Regions from separate parts of the Streptomyces sp. NPDC056061 genome, predicted to be linked through region 2. Evidence: riboswitches for the same ligand, from Rfam matches in the RefSeq annotation. Region 2 holds a riboswitch; the other holds the start of a gene.
What was found. A riboswitch is a leader RNA that binds a small molecule or an ion and turns the genes downstream of it on or off. The one in region 2 is predicted to bind thiamine pyrophosphate.
Positions count from the first base shown of each region.

Region 1 (5,943 bases), on a different contig from region 2:
ACCTCCCGCCACACCCGCAGCGGCGACGCCCCCAGCACCGCCGCCGCCTCCCTGAGCCTGCCGTCCACCGCACGCAGCACCGGCAGCATGGTCCGCACGACGAACGGCACACCGACGAGCGCCTGGGCCAGCGGCACCAGGATCCAGGAGGTCCGCAGGTCCAGCGGCGGCTTGTCCAGGGTGATCAGGAAGCCGAAGCCGACGGTGACCGCGGACACCCCGAGCGGCAACATCAGCAGCGCGTCGAAGCCGCGGACGAACCGACCCGCGCGCCGGGCCAGCGCCGCGGCGGCCAGCCCGCCGACGACCAGCGCGATCACGGTCGCCACCAGGGCGTACCGCACGGAGTTCCCGATCGCTTCGAGCGGCGCGACCAGGAAGGTGCCGCCCCCCGCGTCCACGGACCCCAACGCGCGGTAGAAGTCGAGGCCGTGACCGCCCGCCGTGTCCAGCGAGCGTTCGACCAGCACCCCGAGCGGCAGCAGGATCAGCACCAGCACGATCAGCAACACCGAGCCGAGCAGCGCCCACTGCCCGGCACCGCGCGGCCTGCGGGAGGTCTGCGCCGGGTCGACCAGTTTCAGCGCGGTCTCCCTGCGCCGCACGGTCCAGGCGTGCACGGCGAGGATCGCGCCGACCGCGGCGAACTGCACAAGGGTCAGCACGGCGGCCGTGGGGAGGGCGAGCAGCTGGGCGGTCTGCCGGTAGATCTCCACCTCCAGCGTGGCGTAGCCCGGACCACCGAGGATCTGCACGACGCCGAAGGAGGTGAAGGTGAAGAGGAAGACCATCAGCGCGGCGGCGGCGACGGCGGGGGCCAGGGCCGGCAGGGTGACGCGCCGCCAGGCGGCGAACCGTCCGGCACCCAGCACCCGCGCCGCCTCCTCCTGCCGGGGGTCGAGCTGCGCCCACAGTCCGCCGACGGTCCGCACCACCACCGCGTAGTTGAAGAAGACATGCGCGAGCAGAATCGCCCAGACGGTGGTGTCGAGGCGCACGCCCCACAGCTCGTCGAGGAAGCCGCCGCGCCCCAACAGCGCGAGGAACGCCGTCCCGACGACCACGGTCGGCAGGACGAACGGCACCGTGACGACCGCCCGCAGCAGTTGTTTGCCGGGGAAGCCGAAGCGCGCGAAGACATAGGCGCCGGGCAGCGCGATCAGCAGGGTCAGCGCGGTGGAGGTGAGAGCCTGCCAGGTGGTGAACCACAGGACGTCGCGGATCTCCGGTCGGCCCAGCACCTCGCCGATCCTGTCGAACTGCCAGACGCCGTCCGTCTTCAGCCCCCGCCCGACGATCGCGACGACGGGATAGGCGAAGAACAGCGAGAAGAACGCGACGGGCACGGCCATCAGGCCGAGCCGCACCGCACTCCCCCGCCACACACCCGGCCCGCGCACCCGTCGGACGGTGCCGGGCCGCGCACTCGGCCCGGCACCGTCCGGGCCCCGCCCGTCGGCACCGCTCCCGGCGGCCCGCGCTCCCCCGGCGTTCGTTCCCCCGGCGCTCGTTGCCCGCGCGGGGGACTTCGCTACTTCACCGCGAGCGAGGACCACGACTGGACCCACTGCTCACGGTTCTTGGCGATCAGGTCCGGGGCGACCGTCTTCGGCTCGTCGACCGTCGCGCCGAACTTCGTGAAGAGCTCGGGCAGCTTCGCGCCCTCGACGACCGGGTTGACGAACATGTTCAGCGGCAGGTCCTCCTGAAACGTCCTGCCGATCAGGAAATCCAGCAGGGCCTTGCCGCCCTCCTCGTTCTTCGCCCCGTTCAGCAGGCCCGCGAACTCGATCTGCCGGAAGCACGTCCCGGTGGCGACCCCGGTCGGTGCCTCGGCCGGCTGCGGCTTCGCGTACAGCACCTCGACGGGCGGGCTGGAGGCGTACGAGACGACGAGGGGCCGGTCGGCCTTGGCCTTCCTGCCGCCGGCCGAGCCGGAGAACTCCTCGTTGTACGCCTGCTCCCAGCCGTCCACGACCTTGACGCCGTTGTCGCTCAGCTTCTTCCAGTAGTCCTGGTAGCCCTTCTCGCCGTAGGCGGCGACGGTACCGAGGAGGAAGCCGAGACCGGGCGAGGAGGTCGCCGCGTTCTCGGTGACCAGCAGGTTCTTGTACGCGGGCTTCGCCAGGTCGTCGAAGGTCCGCGGCGGGGCGAGCTTCTTGTCGGCGAAGTACTTCTTGTCGTAGTTGACGCAGATGTCGCCGGTGTCGATGGGGGTGACCCGGTGCTCGGCGTCCAGCCGGGTGCCGGCTGCGACGGCGTCGAGCCCCTTCGCCTCGTACGGTGTGAACAGCCCGCTGTCGAGGGCGCGGGAGAGCAGGGTGTTGTCGACGCCGAAGAAGACGTCGCCGCGCGGCGAGCCCTTGGTCAGGATCTCCTGGTTGAGCGCGACACCCGCGTCGCCGCTCTTCAGCACCTTGACGGTGTAGCCGGTCCGTGCGGTGAATTCCTTCAGCACCGTCTCGGAGACGTTGAAGGAGTCGTGGCTGACGAGAGTCACCGTCTTCGCGCCCGACTTCTTCGTGCCCGTGTCCTTCGCACCGCCGGAACCGGAGGACGACGTGTCGGAGCCGCATCCGGCGAGTGCCGTGACGCCGAGCGCGGCGGCGACGGCCGTGACCGCGAGCTGCGTGGTCCTGCGCGTGGTGTTCATCGTGAATTCCTCCTGGATTTTGGCCAGGAAGAGACGCGGCCCCACCCGCGGGACGCGGGCAGGGCGCAACAGCATGAGTTGATGACCGAACTTCCTACCCGGAATGACCCGGGCGAGGTTCAGAGGGTCTGCGGCCGGCCTGTCCCCGGTACCGCACTCTCAGCGCTGTGGCGCTCCCCTGTCGGAATATGAAGTTGATTGCCGGCCCAGGCTACACGGGCGGTCCAGCCGGGCCGCCGCGGCCTCCGTCGCCCCGAGCGGCCCGGTTCCGCCCCGGCTCCGGTCCCGGTGGCACCGGCCGAATCCGGTCCGGCGGCACCGGCCCGGCCCCGGTCTCAGCGCTCGGCCGCCGCCAACTGCCCGCAGGCCCCGTCGATCTCCTGGCCCCGGGTGTCCCGCACGGTCACGGGCACCCCGTGCGCGGCGATCGCCTCGACGAACGCCTTCTCGTCCTCGGGCCGGGAGGCGGTCCACTTGGAGCCGGGCGTCGGGTTCAGCGGGATCAGGTTGACGTGCACCCGCTTGCCCTTGAGCAGCCGGCCGAGCAGGTCACCGCGCCATGCCTGGTCGTTGATGTCCCGGATCAGCGCGTACTCGATGGAGACGCGGCGGCCCGACTTCTCCGCGTACTCCCAGGCGGCGTCCAGCACCTCGCGCACCTTCCACCGCGTGTTCACCGGGACGAGCGTGTCGCGCAGCTCGTCGTCCGGGGCGTGCAGCGAAACGGCGAGACGGCACTTGAAGCCCTCGTCGGCGAAACGGAGCATCGCGGGCACCAGTCCCACCGTGGATACGGTGATGCCGCGCTGCGAGAGCCCCAGCCCGTCCGGCTCCGGGTCGGTCAGCCGGCGGATCGCGCCGACCACCCGGTTGTAGTTGGCCAGCGGCTCGCCCATGCCCATGAAGACGATGTTGGAGAGCCGCGCCGGGCCGCCGGGAACCTCCCCGTCGCGCAGCGCCCGCATGCCGTCCACGATCTGGTGGACGATCTCCGCCGTCGACAGATTGCGGTCGAGACCGGCCTGCCCCGTGGCGCAGAACGGGCAGTTCATCCCGCACCCCGCCTGTGACGAGATGCACATCGTCACCCGCTCCGGGTAGCGCATCAGGACCGATTCGACGAGCGTCCCGTCGTGCAGCTTCCACAGCGTCTTGCGCGTGGTGTCGTCGTCGCAGCTGATGTGCCGCACCACCGACATCAGCTCCGGGAACATCGCCTCGGCGAGCTTGTCCCGCGAGCCGGCGGGGATGTTGGTCCATTCCGCCGGGTCGTGCGCATAGCGCGCGAAGTAGTGCTGCGAGAGCTGCTGGGCGCGGAACGGCTTCTCGCCGATCGCGGCAACGGCCTCCTTGCGCTCGGCGGGCGTGAGGTCGGCGAGGTGCCGCGGCGGCTTCTTGGCTCCGCGGGGCGCGACGAAAGTGAGTTCTCCGGGCTTAGGCATGGTCCATCCAGTGTCGCAGACACGCCGTGGTCCTCCGGGCCGTCGCCCAGCTCAGGCCAGGCGACGGCTACGCGGAGCCGGTCGTCATTGGTCGTCACCGGTTGTCACTGGCGACCCTTCGACGGCCCACAGACGGCCCGGCGTCATGGCTCTACCGCAGGTAAAAGCCCCAGGTGGGGAACCGCGCGCCCGCAAGGCGTGCCACCATCGGTGCGCTTCCCAGCAGCTCTTACCGCTTCTTGCGGATGCTGCGCTTCTTCGCCTTGGCTTCTTTCTCCTTGCGCTGCGCGACCCCATAGGCGGACCAGGGCCCCTGATGCTTCGCGCAACGAGAGGTGCCTACTACTGCAAGATTTCGGCACGCCGTACCGGCATTGGTTCGAGCGCCGCACTTGGACTGTGATGCCATTGCCTGCCCTCCATGAATCTACGAGTTCTGGACCAGGGGCAGGCTTCCACTGAGTGCTGCGCCGGAGGAGGCGTATCCGCGGGGCACGGAAGCACGCTCGGGATCACCCGCGCCGCCCCTCCGACAGGCAGGCGGGGGTTGGTGTGCCAAGCTGTAATGACCACCCTAGGGAAGTGAGGAGTAATGGCGGAAAACGCCAGGGACATCGCCGACGTACTGCGTAAACGCATTCGCTCCGGCGATCTGGCTCCCGGCGTGCGACTGCCCGGCGAGCCCGCCCTAGTGAAGTCGTACGGAGTAGCCAAGGAGACAGCACGTCGGGCCCTGATGCTGCTGGTCAGCGAAGGGCTCGCAGTGCGCCGCAAGGGAAGCGGCACGTACGTCCGGGAGTTTCAGCCGATCCGTCGGGTCGCGAACCGTCGACTCGCGCAGGAAGGTTGGGGATCGGGACGATCGATCTGGAGTTCCGACGTGGGCGAGCGCCCCATGCAGGTCACGGACCTTCGTGTATACGAGGCCCCGGCCCCGGCTGACGTGGCGCGCGTCCTGGGCTTGGCCGACGAAACTCCCGTCATCGTGCGAGACCGCTTGTTCACGGTGGAGGGCGAGCCGGTACAGGCGGCCGTCTCCTACCTGCCGGCCGACCTCGTTCGCGAGTCACCCATCGCCCGAGAGGACACCGGACCAGGCGGGACGTACGCGCGCTTGGCCGAGCTCGGAGCCAAGCCGGTTCGGTTCATCGAGGAGCTGCGGTCGCGCATGCCCAGCCGGGAAGAATCTGAGCGGCTGCGGCTGGCTGACGGAACTCCCGTAGTCGAGATCTACCGGACAGCACTCACAGCCCAGGACAGACCGGTCGAGGTGAACCGGATGCTGCTGGACGCCGGGGCATACGTCATGGAGTACCACATCACCGGCTGACGCAACTTGCACACAACCCCCGAAGGACCCGTTGTCGCGGGTCCTTTTTCCATGCCCGCTTGACCTCCCTAGGGAGATCTGTTTTAAATATCCCTAGGGAGGTTCACGCGAACCTAAGCCCACGAGGGCTTCTTCGTCGTGGGCGGACCTTGCTCAGCAACTCCATAGCGTGATCCACCGCAGCACGACGGCCGTGAAAGCACCGGCCGAGGCGAGTGGAGACCAGTCGGCAGAGAAAGGGCTCCCGTCACACCGGGGCCCGACAACCCAAATGGGAGCTACGCCACCGACTCGAAAGAACCGCACGGCACACATTGACGCTGCCACCTCAGACGTCCGGGACCTCGGTACTCCCCGGATCGAGCAGCGCCGTGCGAAGAGAACCGAACCCTGTCCCCGCCTCGCTGGGAGGTCGGCATGAGCCGACGACATACCAAGGCGTCACCCGCACTGGACCTGCGCGAGTGACGACGCCCTCCGCGTCGGTGGCCGAGCAGTACGGGCCGCCAGTTCGACCG
Region 1 is NZ_JBHJWQ010000025.1:93,381-99,323, forward strand. It holds gene ACFC79_RS28830 (ABC transporter permease) at 1-1,352, opposite strand, end outside; gene ACFC79_RS28835 (thiamine ABC transporter substrate binding subunit) at 1,532-2,653, opposite strand; TPP riboswitch at 2,727-2,843, opposite strand; gene rlmN (23S rRNA (adenine(2503)-C(2))-methyltransferase RlmN) at 2,989-4,095, opposite strand; gene ACFC79_RS28845 (GntR family transcriptional regulator) at 4,688-5,425, shown strand.
Region 1: linked by a shared signal. The riboswitch ahead of ACFC79_RS28835 (thiamine ABC transporter substrate binding subunit) and the one ahead of thiC (phosphomethylpyrimidine synthase ThiC) in region 2 are both predicted to bind thiamine pyrophosphate.

Region 2 (5,943 bases):
GCAGCGCGAGCACCGCGACATCGTGGCGGCGTCCCCGGTGCAGGCATGCCGAACGCCGTACGCCCTCCTGGACGAACCCCGACTTGGCGAGGACGGCGAGCGCGGCGGCGTTGTCGGTGTGGGTGACGGCCTGAAGGCGGTGCAGGGGAAGCTCGCCGAACGCCAGGTCCGTCAACGCGTCCAGCGCGTCCGTACCGTACCCCCGGCCGCGGTGCCGCGCGGACAACACCAATTCGACGTCGGCGGTACCGTCGGCGAGGTCCTGTTCGGTCAGGGCAGCATGACCGACGGGGGTGCCGTCGGCACGCACGACGAGGAAGTTGTCGACGTCCTGGTTCTCCTGGTCGCGCTCGATGCGCTCGCGCAGCGCGGCGAGCGATCGCGGCCAGTACCCCGTCGCATGAGCGGCCACCGGTTCGCATCGCCACTCCTGCCACAGCTCGGCGTCATCGGTCTCGACGGGGACGAAGGCGATGTCCCGTCCTCGCCAACACGGCCGCCGTTCCGCTTCGTTCATCAATGCCCACATATCGCTCACGCGCGAAACCTACAGACACACGTTCGCCCCGATCACCCGATTTTCGTTCCGGGCATTGCGCCCCAAGCCCCAAGCTCCGGGCCCCAAGCTCCGGGAGCTCCGGGCTCCGGGCTCCGGGCTCCGGGCTCCGGGCTCCGGGCTCCGACGGTACGCTCCCGCATCGCGCCGAACACGTCGCGAACCGTCACACGGCAGTGCCGCGGCGGCAGGCCGACGGGCGGCGAAGCCCCGTGTCGTACCGGGACCCCGCCTCCCGTCACCACGCTCCGGAGCGGTCAGTCCGCGATCGGCAGATAGACCCGGTTGCCCGCGGCGGCGAACTCCCTCGACTTCTCCGCCATGCCCGCCTCGATCTCCGCTTGCGAACCCCCGTGCTCGCGCCGGATGTCCTGGGAGATCTTCATCGAACAGAACTTCGGTCCGCACATCGAACAGAAATGTGCCGTCTTCGCCGGCTCGGCCGGCAGCGTCTCGTCGTGGAACTCCCGCGCGGTGACCGGGTCGAGCGCCAGATTGAACTGGTCCTCCCAACGGAACTCGAAGCGGGCGTCGGAGAGCGCGTCGTCCCAGTCCTGGGCGCCCGGATGCCCCTTCGCCAGGTCCGCCGCGTGAGCCGCGATCTTGTACGTGATCACACCGGTCTTCACGTCGTCCCGGTTGGGCAGGCCGAGGTGCTCCTTGGGCGTGACGTAGCAGAGCATCGCCGTACCCCACCAGGCGATCATCGCCGCGCCGATGCCCGAGGTGATGTGGTCGTACGCCGGCGCGACATCGGTGGTCAGCGGACCCAGCGTGTAGAACGGCGCCTCCTCGCAGATCTCCTGCTGGAGGTCGATGTTCTCCTTGATCTTATGCATCGGGACGTGGCCCGGGCCCTCGATCATGGTCTGGACACCGAACCGCTTGGCGACCGTGTTCAGCTCACCGAGCGTGCGCAGCTCGGCGAACTGCGCCTCGTCGTTGGCATCGGCGATCGAACCGGGGCGCAGGCCGTCGCCGAGCGAGTACGTCACGTCGTACGCGGCGAGGAGTTCGCAGAGCTCCTCGAAGTGCTCGTAGAGGAACGACTCCTTGTGATGCGCCAGGCACCAGGCCGCCATGATCGAGCCGCCGCGGGAGACGATGCCGGTCTTGCGGCGCGCGGTCAGCGGCACGTACGACAGGCGTACGCCGGCGTGGACCGTCATGTAGTCCACCCCCTGCTCGGCCTGCTCGATGACCGTGTCCTTGTAGATCTCCCAGGTCAGCTCCTCGGCCTTGCCGTCGACCTTTTCAAGGGCCTGGTAGAGGGGAACGGTGCCGATCGGCACAGGGGAGTTGCGCAGAACCCACTCACGGGTGGTGTGAATGTTGCGGCCGGTGGAAAGGTCCATGACCGTGTCGGCGCCCCAACGCGTCGCCCACGTCATCTTCTCCACCTCCTCCTCGATGGAGGACGTCACCGCGGAGTTGCCGATGTTGGCATTGACCTTCACAAGGAACCGCTTGCCGATGATCATCGGTTCGATCTCGGGGTGGTTGACGTTGGCCGGAAGCACGGCACGCCCCGCGGCGATCTCCTCGCGCACCACTTCGGGGTCGACGTTCTCCCGGATCGCCACGTATTCCATCTCCGGGGTGATCTCGCCCCGTCGGGCGTACGCGAGCTGGGTCACCGGCTGCCCGTCCCGGCTGCGGCGCGGGAGCCGAGGACGGCCGGGGAAGACCGCGTCGAGATTGCGCAGCCCTCCGCGCGGCGAGGTGTGCTTGAGCCCGTCGTCCTCGGGGCGGGCGGGGCGACCCGGGTACTCCTCCGTGTCGCCGCGCGCGATGATCCAGTTTTCCCGCAGCGGCGCGAGCCCGCGACGGACGTCGGTCTCGACGGTGGGATCGGTGTACGGCCCCGACGTGTCGTACAGCGTCACATCCTTGCCGTTGGTGAGGTGCACCTGACGAACCGGCACGTGGAGGTCCGGGCGTGATCCCCGGACATAACCCTTGTGCCAGCCGATGGACTTCCCGGCCTCGTCGCTCTGGTTCGAGGCAGGCGTGCGTGCGTCCGATGTGGTCATGAGACCTACTCCCTACGCCGGCATTACCCGGTAACAGGTTCGGCGGTCGGCGCAGCCCGTCCCGTACCGACGTACGGACAATCAGCGCCCTCTCAGCCCGGTGCTCCGAGCTCCCGCGTGTGCAAAGGTCCCACCACGCTAACGTCCCGTCCGGCGGGATGAACAGAGGGCCCTCCCCTTCTTGCGATGATCGGCCGGTGACGTCCCTCTCCCTCGATCCCGAACCGCCGGGCCATCAGCACGACCATGCACACACCCATGGCCCCGCCGCGCCTGTCTCCAAACATCTCCGAAAGGTCATCGCCGCCGTACTGGTCCCGTTCGCCACCGCGGTCCTCGTGGGCCTGGTGGCGCTCTGGCCGGGCGGCGCCCCGTCGCACGAGCGAACCGGTGTCGGTTTCGACCGGCAGACCCAACAGGGCAAGGTGGTGAAAATCGACAAGGTCGACTGCACGGACGTGGCAGCGGGGCAGCAACCGGCCGACGGCAGCGCCCCTCCGCCCACGAGCAGCAACGGAAGATGCGCGAGGGCCACCGTCGAAGTCGCTTCCGGCCCCGACAAGGGCAGGACCTTCATCGAAATCGTCCAGCCCGACGCACCGCTTCAGCTGCGCGACGGGCAGGGAGTGGTGGTGGCCCATGCCCCGGACGCGCCCCGCGAGCTCCAGTATTCGGTGACCGACGTGAACCGGAAGTTCCCGATGACGCTGCTGGCCGGGGTCTTCGCACTCGTCGTGGTCGCGGTGGGCCGAATGCGCGGCGTGATGGCGCTGATCGCGCTCGCCGTGTCGTTCGCCGTACTCACCCTGTTCATCCTTCCCGCCATACTCCAGGGCTCGAATCCGCTGCTCGTCGCGGTGGTCGGCGCCAGCGCGATCATGCTGATCGCGCTCTACATGTGCCACGGCCCGAGCGCCCGCACCTCGGTCGCGGTGCTCGGCACGCTGATCTCGCTGCTGCTCATCGGGCTGCTCGGATCACTCTTCATCGGCTGGGCGAGCCTCACCGGCAACACCGACGACAGCACGGGCCTGATCCACGGCCTGTACCCGGACATCGACATGAGCGGTCTGCTGCTGGCCGGCGTCATCATCGGCTCACTCGGGGTGCTCGACGACGTGACGGTCACCCAGACATCGGCGGTCTGGGAACTTCACCGGGCGAACCCGACATTGGGGGTGCGAGGGCTCTACCGGGCGGCGATCAGGATCGGGCGCGACCACATCGCCTCGGTCGTCAACACGCTGGTGCTCGCCTACGCGGGCGCTGCGCTGCCGCTGCTCCTGCTGTTCTCGATCGCCCGGAGCGATATGGGGACGGTGGCCAACAGCGAGCTGGTGGCGGAGGAGATCGTGAGAACGCTCGTCGGCTCGATCGGTCTGGTCGCCTCGGTGCCGGTGACGACGGCACTCGCCGCATTGGTCGTCTCCGCGGACCGCACAGGGCTCGGCGCGGAAGCCGGAGCTCCAGCACCCGTACGGACCGGGAAGGGCCGCCGCCGCAGGACGAAACCGTGAACGTTTTCCGAACGTCGAACGGCCCCGGAAGTGTGGGCGACTCCTACGGAGAGCGACCTCACGGAGAGCGATTCACCCATTCGGCGGGCATCGTGTTCGACCAGCGAACCGGTCGGCAGCACCGTGTTCTTCAGCCGGCGTTCTGCTCCTCGGCCAGGATCCGGCCGAGGGCCTCCTCCAGGCTGCCCTCGAAGTCACCCAGCGTGCATTCCTGCCCAAGTGGCACGAGCTTGTCGGTACGGTCGAGAAAAGCCACGAGTGGCGCAGTGCCCGCCCTGAACAACGCCCGATCGGCACCCACCTGGAGCCGAATGTGCACGTCGGAAAGCCCCTCGGGCTCGGTCGGCCCGATGTGCACATCGCCGTCACCACTGGGACTGTTGAGGCCGTCGAGCAACAACTCGCGACCGAATGCCCAGGTGACGGGGGCGTCACCAGGCAGATGGAAGGTCATCCGAATCGCATACGGATCACACACTTCGTACCGGAGCTCCACCGGGATCCGGAAAGAGAGCTCCTCGGAGACGAGGAAGCTCATCATGACCTCAGCTTGAACCGACTCGCGCATCGTTCAACCCCGCAGTAGATGAATCTGGCCAGGAATGATCCCCCGTGGCCCTATTGACGCCATCGTGGTGCACGCGATAGCAGATCACAAGGAGTGATTTTTCAGATACTGATAGAGAACACGAACGAACGCAAGAGGTTGGCTACTTCGCCACGTAGTTGTTCGACTGCGGGGAGCAACCTGTCTTCCTGCTCCAGGGGGACCGAAATCGCCATCGCGGCAACGGTGAAACCCGCAGTGATCGGGATGGCCGCACAGACCGTGCCCAGGGCGTACTCCTGCCGCTCGATGACGGGTTCCAACCGCCGCAGCGAGCGCAGCCGATCGAGGAACTCCGCGCGGTCCTTCACCGAGTAGGGGGTCAGCGGGCGAACAGGATGCCGGTCCAGGTGATCCTCACGGGCCTTCTCGTCCAGCTGACTCAGCAGGCACTGGCCGAACGCGTGCGCGTGCCCCGTCTCCCGGAAGGACGCCCACTCGGTCACGGCCGGGGTGGCGGGATCGTCGGCGACCGCGACGAGTTCGATCTCGCCCTCGCGGTAGACCGCGCAGTACACCGGTGCGCCGATGGCGTCGCGCCAGCGCTCCAGCGGCTCCGTCATCCTGCTGCGGCACATCTGCGGCGAGCGTTCGCCGACCAGGCGCTCGGCGGCGGCCCCGAGAAGGAAGACGCCGTTCTCGCGGCGCAGATAGCCCTCGTACGTCAAGGTACGCAGCAGGTGGTAGGCGGTGGGAAGAGGAAGGCCCGCTTCCCTGGCCAATTGTTTCGCGGGCGCCCCGTCCCGATGCGCGCCCACTGCTTCCAGCAGCCTCAGCGCTCGCTGAACCGAACCGATCAGCGTCGGCGCAGCAGTGTTCGGTGCCGTGGTCAATGGTCACCCCCAGGCATGGTGACGGGCGGTCAGCCCGCCTGTGGGGGCCGCCCCCACAGGCCGCCGCATCACCGGAATCCGGAGGCCGAACACCGCTCAATCCACTGGTCAGTATGGTGGCGGGCTTTGATTCCCAGGTGGCGGCAGCAGAATGCCACCATATCTGCCATGCTCCCGAGGGGTGTCTTTTTGTCCTGCGCTTAGCCCGGCCGGCCTAATGCCGGACTGATTATAGATCGTCCTACCAACCGCCTCGCGAGGACGACATGAACTTGCGCACGACGAAGACGAGTCCGCCGACGAGGATCACGAAGACCAAAATCTTGAAGACCAGGCCGATCACGAACCCGACCACGCTGGCAATCAGACCGCCGAACACGACGATCGCGATGACCGG
Region 2 is NZ_JBHJWQ010000003.1:239,611-245,553, reverse strand. It holds gene ACFC79_RS07150 (GNAT family N-acetyltransferase) at 1-529, opposite strand, end outside; gene thiC (phosphomethylpyrimidine synthase ThiC) at 814-2,589, opposite strand; TPP riboswitch at 2,582-2,716, opposite strand; gene ACFC79_RS07140 (YibE/F family protein) at 2,748-4,106, shown strand; gene ACFC79_RS07135 (SsgA family sporulation/cell division regulator) at 4,237-4,674, opposite strand; gene ACFC79_RS07130 (IclR family transcriptional regulator) at 4,776-5,546, opposite strand; gene ACFC79_RS07125 (DUF5326 family protein) at 5,788-5,943, opposite strand, start outside.